DNA from 2 places in the Stenotrophomonas sp. STEN014 genome. Region 2 is predicted to be linked to the other one. Evidence: predicted binding sites of a transcription regulator. Region 2 holds the regulator's gene; the other holds the start of a gene.
What was found. Region 2 encodes FliA, which starts transcription of late flagellar genes. Its sites were predicted from a motif close to TAAAGTTTNNCNNNCNNNGGCCGATAA; they were not measured.
Positions count from the first base shown of each region.

Region 1: ACVOMC_RS03885 (methyl-accepting chemotaxis protein) is a predicted target of FliA. The motif match lies at 2,137-2,163, and genes of this name have one in related genera.

Region 1 is NZ_JBRREN010000002.1:263,638-267,043, reverse strand. It holds gene ACVOMC_RS03895 (YbaB/EbfC family nucleoid-associated protein) at 1-143, opposite strand, end outside; gene dnaX (DNA polymerase III subunit gamma/tau) at 150-2,045, opposite strand; gene ACVOMC_RS03885 (methyl-accepting chemotaxis protein) at 2,263-3,406, shown strand, end outside.
Region 2 is NZ_JBRREN010000006.1:63,028-66,433, forward strand. It holds gene ACVOMC_RS09890 (chemotaxis protein CheA) at 1-823, opposite strand, end outside; gene ACVOMC_RS09895 (protein phosphatase CheZ) at 828-1,448, opposite strand; gene cheY (chemotaxis response regulator CheY) at 1,448-1,840, opposite strand; gene ACVOMC_RS09905 (RNA polymerase sigma factor FliA) at 1,854-2,600, opposite strand; gene ACVOMC_RS09910 (MinD/ParA family ATP-binding protein) at 2,597-3,406, opposite strand, start outside.

The sequences.
Region 1 (3,406 bases), on a different contig from region 2:
TTGGCGCCGGTCAGGGTGACGCTGACCATGCCGCCGCCGGCACTGCCGGTGACTTCCAGCTTGGCGATCTCTTCCTGGGCCTTCTGCAGGTTTTCCTGCATTTTCTGGGCCTGCTGCATCATTTGGGCGATATTGCCGCGCATAGTTGCTTACTCTTCAATGGGACGGATGGAATCGGCCACGACCCGGGCGCCCTGCTGGAGCAGCTGACGCACCTGGGGGTCGGCCATGAACACGGCTTCAGCCGCATTCTGGCGCTCACCGCGCTGACGGTCAGCGCGTTCGTGCAACGTCTCGGCCTGGACGTTGCCGGTTTCAATCACGATTTTCGGTGTGGTGCCCAGCGCCTGCGCCAAGGCCTGGGCCAAGGCCGTCAACGCACGCTCGGTCTGCAGGTACTCAAACCCCGGCAGCAGGCCCAACCGCAACACGCCGTGCTGAAAACTCACGAAGGCGCAGTTGGCCGCCAGCTCACGCGACGGCCCCGAAAGACCACTGTCCGCCACCAGGTCCAGCCACTGCTCGGCATTTTCCAGCGCGCGCACAGGGACATCCGGACCACGCTCAATGGCATCAGCGACCGGCGGCACCACAGCGGGCGCAGCCACCGGCGCCTGGCGTACCGGTTCGGGTTCGGCCTGCGCCATCTCCATGGCCATGGCTTCATCACGCGCACGGGCATCGGCGGCCTCTATCGCCCAAGGCGGCAGATCGTCGGTGGATACGGGTTTCCCGGCGGATACCCCCGGTGCCGACGGCCGCAGGGGTTCAGGCACGGGCGCGGTCGTCGCCATCGCGACAGGGGGCGCCGGTGGGGGCGGCGCAACCGCCGGTGTCGGTTCGACAGGCCTGGCCACCGGCGGCGCTGGCGGCAACACGGGAGGCGCAGTGGCCACGGCCGAGGCTGCCGGTGCTGCCGCGCCCGGAGCCATCGGCATCACGCTCTCGGGAACGGCCGGCACCACGCCGGCCGGACGGAATGCCAGCATCCGCAGCACCGCCATCTCAAAGCCGGCACGCGGACTCGGCGCCAGATGCAGGTCGCGACGGCCACTCAGTGCCATCTGGTACCAGAGCTGCACCACTTCCGGGCGCAGCCGCTGTGCGAAGGCGCCCGAATCGATCCCTTCACCAGGCACCACGGTCCCGGGCACCAGCTGCTGCACCTGGATACGGTGCAGCCCCTCGGCCAGCGCATCGAGCACGCCGTTCCAGTCCGGCGAGAACTCTGCCAGCGTGGCCACCACCTGCAACAGGCGCGCACCATCTCCTACGGCCAGCGCATCGAGCATGGCCGCCACCTGGGTGCGATCGACTGTGCCGAGCATGGCGCGCACCACGTCATCGCGCAGCGCGCCACCGGCATAGGCGATGGCCTGGTCCAGCAGCGACAGCCCGTCACGCAGCGAGCCATCGGCGGCGTGGGCCAGCTGCACAAGGGCGCTGTCGTCGAATTCGATGCCCTCGGCGGTCATGATCCGCATCATCTGCCCGCGGATCTGCTCCTGGTCCAAGCGCTTGAGGTTGAACTGCAGGCAGCGGCTGAGCACGGTCACCGGCAGCTTCTGCGGATCGGTGGTGGCCAGCAGGAATTTCACATGCTCCGGCGGCTCCTCCAGCGTCTTCAGCAGCGCGTTGAATGCCGCCTTGGACAGCATGTGCACTTCGTCGATCAGGTAGACCTTGTACTTGCCGCGCGAGGGCATGTACTGCGCGTTCTCGATCACTTCGCGTACGTCATCCACACCGGTGTTGGACGCGGCGTCGATCTCCAGCAGGTCGATGTAGCGGCCCGAATCGATGTCCAGGCAGGCCGGGCACTGGCCGCACGGATCGGCGCTGGTGCCCTGCTCGCAATTCAACGACTTGGCGAAGATGCGGGCGATCGTGGTCTTGCCGACACCGCGGGTGCCGGTGAACAGGAAGGCGTGGTGGACGCGACCACTGTCCAGCGCATTGCTGAGCGCGCGGACCACGTGTTCCTGGCCCACCAGCTCGGCAAAACGCTTCGGACGCCACTTGCGGGCAAGGACGAGATAGGACATCAGGCAACCGTCTTCATCTGAGGTCCCATTGTGCCATGCCCGGCCCCGCCAGCCGTATCCGGCGCCTGTCCCGGGCCAGTGCGCGCATGGCTCAGGTTCGCGTACGCGCGGCCGCTACCTCCGTAGTAACCCCCGGACAGCGACCCACGAGGGAATTCGTGCTGGCCGGCCCCCGATTCCACAAGGGAGAGGCCCGATGCGGATACGCAGGACAGGATTGACATCGATTGTGGCGCGCACCGCGCTGGTACTGGGCCTGGTGGCTGCCACCTGCTTCGCCGGGGCGGCCTGGCTGATCCAGCAGAAAGCGGCCGCCGTTCAGGAAGCCAGCGCACTCAATGAACTGGAGCAACTGGCCCGCGCGGAGGCCGCCAAGGTGCGGGGCTCGGTCAACGAGCCGCTGTCGCGGGTGCGCGGGTTGGCCGACGCCACGTTGGCGCTCATGGAGCGCGGCAACGGCTCGCGCGCCGAAGTTTCCGCCCTGGTGCGCCGCTATGCCGACGCCGACCCCGCGGTGCTGGGCTACTGGCTGGAATTCGAACCCGATGGCTTCGATGGCGCCGATGCCCGCTTCGCACGCAGCTGGCCGGACGGCGAACCGGCGGACGACACGCTGAAGACGTTCGTCGCCGGCCTCTCCGAAGATCAGCGCATCAGCACCGATTCGGGGCGGCTGTCGCTGTACTGGACACGCGAACCCTCCGGGCAGACCTCCCTGCAGGACGCGGTCGGCCCGGCGAACGACCTCCAGCTCGATGGCCCGGACGCGGAGAAATATTACGTGGCCGTGCGCGAACGCGGCGAGGAGCTGATGTTCGAACCCTATGCCGACGAGGTCTCCGGCCAGCAGGTGCTGATGACCAGCCTGATGGTGCCGGTCAAGGTCGACGGCCAGTTCCGCGGCGTGGCCGGCGCGGATATCGCGCTGTCCACCATCCAGGCCGAATTGGCCAAGATCCGCCCCTACCAGCGCGGCGTGGTACGCCTGCTCTCGCCCACCGGGCGGGTGTTGGCTGCACCGGAGCAGCAGAATCTGGGCAAGCCATTCGCCGCGGATATGGCGCCGCTGCTGGCACAGCTGGCCAAGGGCCAGATCGTCCGCCAGCGCACCTTCGACCCGACCGTGGGCGGTGAGGTGCTGCGCATCTATGTCCCCGTCACCGCCGGCCGTTCGCCCGATGCCTTCGCACTGATGGTGTCCGCACCGGTCGACGCGGTCATGGCCGGCGTGGTGGAGATCCGCAACCGGGTGATCCTGGTCGGTGTGGCCAGCGTGCTGCTGCTGGTGGTGGTCGTGGTGGTGTTGCTACGCACGCTGGTAGGCACGCCACTGCGCGGCATCGTGCAGGGCGTGGATGCGG
Region 2 (3,406 bases):
CACGATCCAGTTCCTCGTCCTTCAACCGCGTGCGCAGGGTCTTGAGACGGTTGCGGGCCAGTACCAGCTCACCGATCAGGTTGACGATGGCATCCAGCCGCTTGGTGTCCACGCGTACCGTCTGCTCGGCTTCGGTCGCCTTGCCTGTGGCTTTGGGCGGCGGTGCCGGCCGGGACGCCGGGGCAGGAGGCGTTGCCGTTGCGGCGGGCGCTGGCGGCGCAGCGGCAGCAGATTGCGCGCCTGGGGCGGCGCCTCCATGCAGCTGGTCGAGCAACGCTTCAAACTCATCTTCGCTGATCAGGTCATCGCCCGCTTTGGCTGCGGGGGCCGCGCCGGGCGCGGTGGGGCCGTGCAGGGCGTCCAGCAGCGCTTCGAATTCGTCCTCGCTGATCAGGTCGCTGTCGGCGGCGGCCGGCGCGGTTTTCACCGGCGCAGCGACGGGCGCCGCGCCGATGTCGAACTGGGCGATCAGGCTGGCCGGGGCGTGAGCCGGGTCGGTGCCGGCGGACACCGCATCGAGCATCGACTGCAGCCAGTCCAGCGATTGCTGGGCGGCATCGAAATGATGGGCCAGCAATTGGGCCTTGCCAGACCGGGCCATGCCCAGGGTTTCTTCTGCCGCATGGCACAGCTCGACCATCGGCGTGATCGACAGGAAGCCGGCGCCGCCCTTGAGCGTGTGGAAACCGCGGAACACCACATTGAGCTGGTCGGCATCCTGCGGGGCCTGTTCCAGCGCCACCAGTTGCTCGCCGAGGCGATCGAGGATTTCCTGCGCTTCAAGGATGAAGTCGGCGGCGATGTCGTCGGCAAAAGCACTCATGTGTTTACAGCCCCAGATCCGAGAGCAGGTCGTCAGCGTCATGCTGGGAGACGGCGTGGCGGTCCAGGCCGCTGACCGCCGGGCCAGCCAGCCCGGCATTGCGTGCGTCTTCCTCCGGTGGCGGCAGCCCCAGCGCACCGAAGCCTTCGTGCACGCGGCGGACGATGCCGACCACGCGACGGATGATCTGCCCGGTCAGGTCCTGGTAGCTCTGGGTCAGCGCCACCTCGGTGAGGTTGTGGCGGATGCGGTCCAGGATCACGTCCTGTCCGGGATTCAGGCCTTCGGCGCGCAGCTGTTCGGTCAGCGTGCGGCATTCCTCGGCCAGGTCCAGCGTGCGATGGGTCGCTTTTTCGGTCATCTCGACCACGTGGTCCAGGCGCGCGCAGGCATCGTCCAGTTCGCCGGCATCGGTGGTGATGCTGGGCAGTTCGCCCAGCGCCTGGCCCAGTTCGCGGGCCAGCCGGCCCAGGCCGGCCATCATCGGCTGGGTGCGCAGCGCGGCCAGCGCGTCGATCTCGCGACGCCAGCCGGCTTCGTCACCGCTCTCCAATGCGGCCAGTGCATCCTGCAGGCGCTGGATCAGGGCGCTCTTGTCGCCCAGGGTTTCGCTGTGACCGGCCATCAGGCGCTCGCCGCCAGACGCTCGAAGATCTTGCCGAGCTTTTCTTCCAGGGTCTGCGCGGTGAACGGCTTGATGATGTAGCCGTTCACGCCGGCCTGGGCCGCTTCGATGATCTGTTCGCGCTTGGCCTCGGCGGTGACCATCAGCACCGGCAGGGTCTTGAGCCTGGCGTCGGCGCGGATCGCCTTGAGCAGCTCGATGCCGGTCATCACCGGCATGTTCCAGTCGGTGACAACGAAATCGAACGGCTGGCTCTGCAGCAGCGACAGCGCCGCATGCCCGTCCTCGGCTTCCGCGGTATTGGTGAAGCCCAGGTCGCCGAGCAGGTTCTTGACGATGCGGCGCATGGTCGAGAAGTCGTCGACGATCAGGATGCGCATGTTCTTGTTCAAAGGGCTTTCCTCTTCATGGTTCCTCGAGACCGGCGTCTGCCGCCTCGAATATCTTCAATCGGCCGCGCAGGCGCAGCGTGGCCTGGCCGTGGATCTGGCAGACACGCGATTCGCTGACACCCAGTACCGCGCCGATTTCCTTCAGGTTCAATTCCTGCTCGTAGTAGAGCGAGAGCACCAGCTGTTCGCGCTCGGGCAACTGGGCGATGGCCTTGCCCAGTTCGGCGCCGAACTGGCTGCGTTCGAGCATCTGCTGCGGGGTCGGGCCGCCGCTGGCCGGCGTGTCCAGCTCGCCCTGGTCCTCGATCCGCGATTCCAGGCTCAGCACCTGGCCACGCGAGGCGTCTTCGATCAGCCGCATGTACTCGGGCAGCGGGATGTCCATGGCCTCGGCCACCTCGGTAGCGCTGGCGGCACGGCCGCTGGCCTGCTCCAGCCGGCGGATGGTGCCGGCCGCTTCACGGGCACGCCGGTGCACCGAGCGTGGCACCCAGTCGCCGCGCCGGATCTCGTCGATCATCGAGCCGCGGATGCGGATCGAGGCATAGGTCTCGAACGATGCTCCCTGGTCGGCATCGTAGCTGCGCGATGCTTCCAGCAGACCCATCATGCCTGCCTGGATCAGATCGTCGATCTCCACGCTGGCCGGCAGGCGCGCGGCCATGTGATGGGCGATGCGGCGTACCAGGTCCGCGTGCTGGGCGATGCAGTCATTGCTGCTGGCGCGTTGCACTTCACGGTACTGGGCGGCGGGATTCATGCAGGCACCCCGCGCTGGATGATGCGTTCCAGGAAGAACTCGACGCCGCCGCGGGCTTCGGTCGGGGCTTCCCAGCGCGAGGTTCGCAGCGCGATTTCCTGGAGGGCCAGCGCGGCCGGCGAAGACGGATACGCCTTCACCACCGGCTGCTGGCGCTGCACCGACAGGCGCAGCCAGTCGTCCTGCGGCACGCAGCCCAGGTAATTCAGCGATACATCCGCCAGGAATTTGTCGCACACGCGCACCAGCTTCTCGTACAGCACACGGCCTTCGTTGGGGTCGCGCACCATGTTGGCCACGACCTGCATGCGGTCCACGCCGCGTTCGCGCGAGAGCACCTTGATCAGCGCATAGGCGTCGGTGATCGAGGCCGGTTCGTCGCAGACCACCACCACCGTGTCCTGCGCGGCCTGGCAGAAGGTCAGCACGCTGTCGGTGATGCCGGCAGCGGTGTCGATGATCATCACGTCCAGCTCGCGCTCGAGCTCGGAGAACACGTTGACCAGACCGACATGCTCGGCCGGCTGCAGCTCGGCCATGTGCCGTCGACCGGATGCGGCCGGCACCACCAGCACGCCGTTGGGGCCTTCGATGATCACCTCGTCCAGCGTGCAGCGCCCGGCGACCAGGTCGGCCAGGGTGTGCTTGGGCTGCAGGCCCAGGATCACGTCGATGTTGGCCAGGCCCAGGTCGGCGTCCAGCAGCAGGGTGCGTTTGCCCATGCCGGCCAGGGCGACGGCCATATTGGCCGAGACGTTGGTTTTACCCACGCCGCCCTTGCCGCCGGTGATCGCAATCGTGCGTAC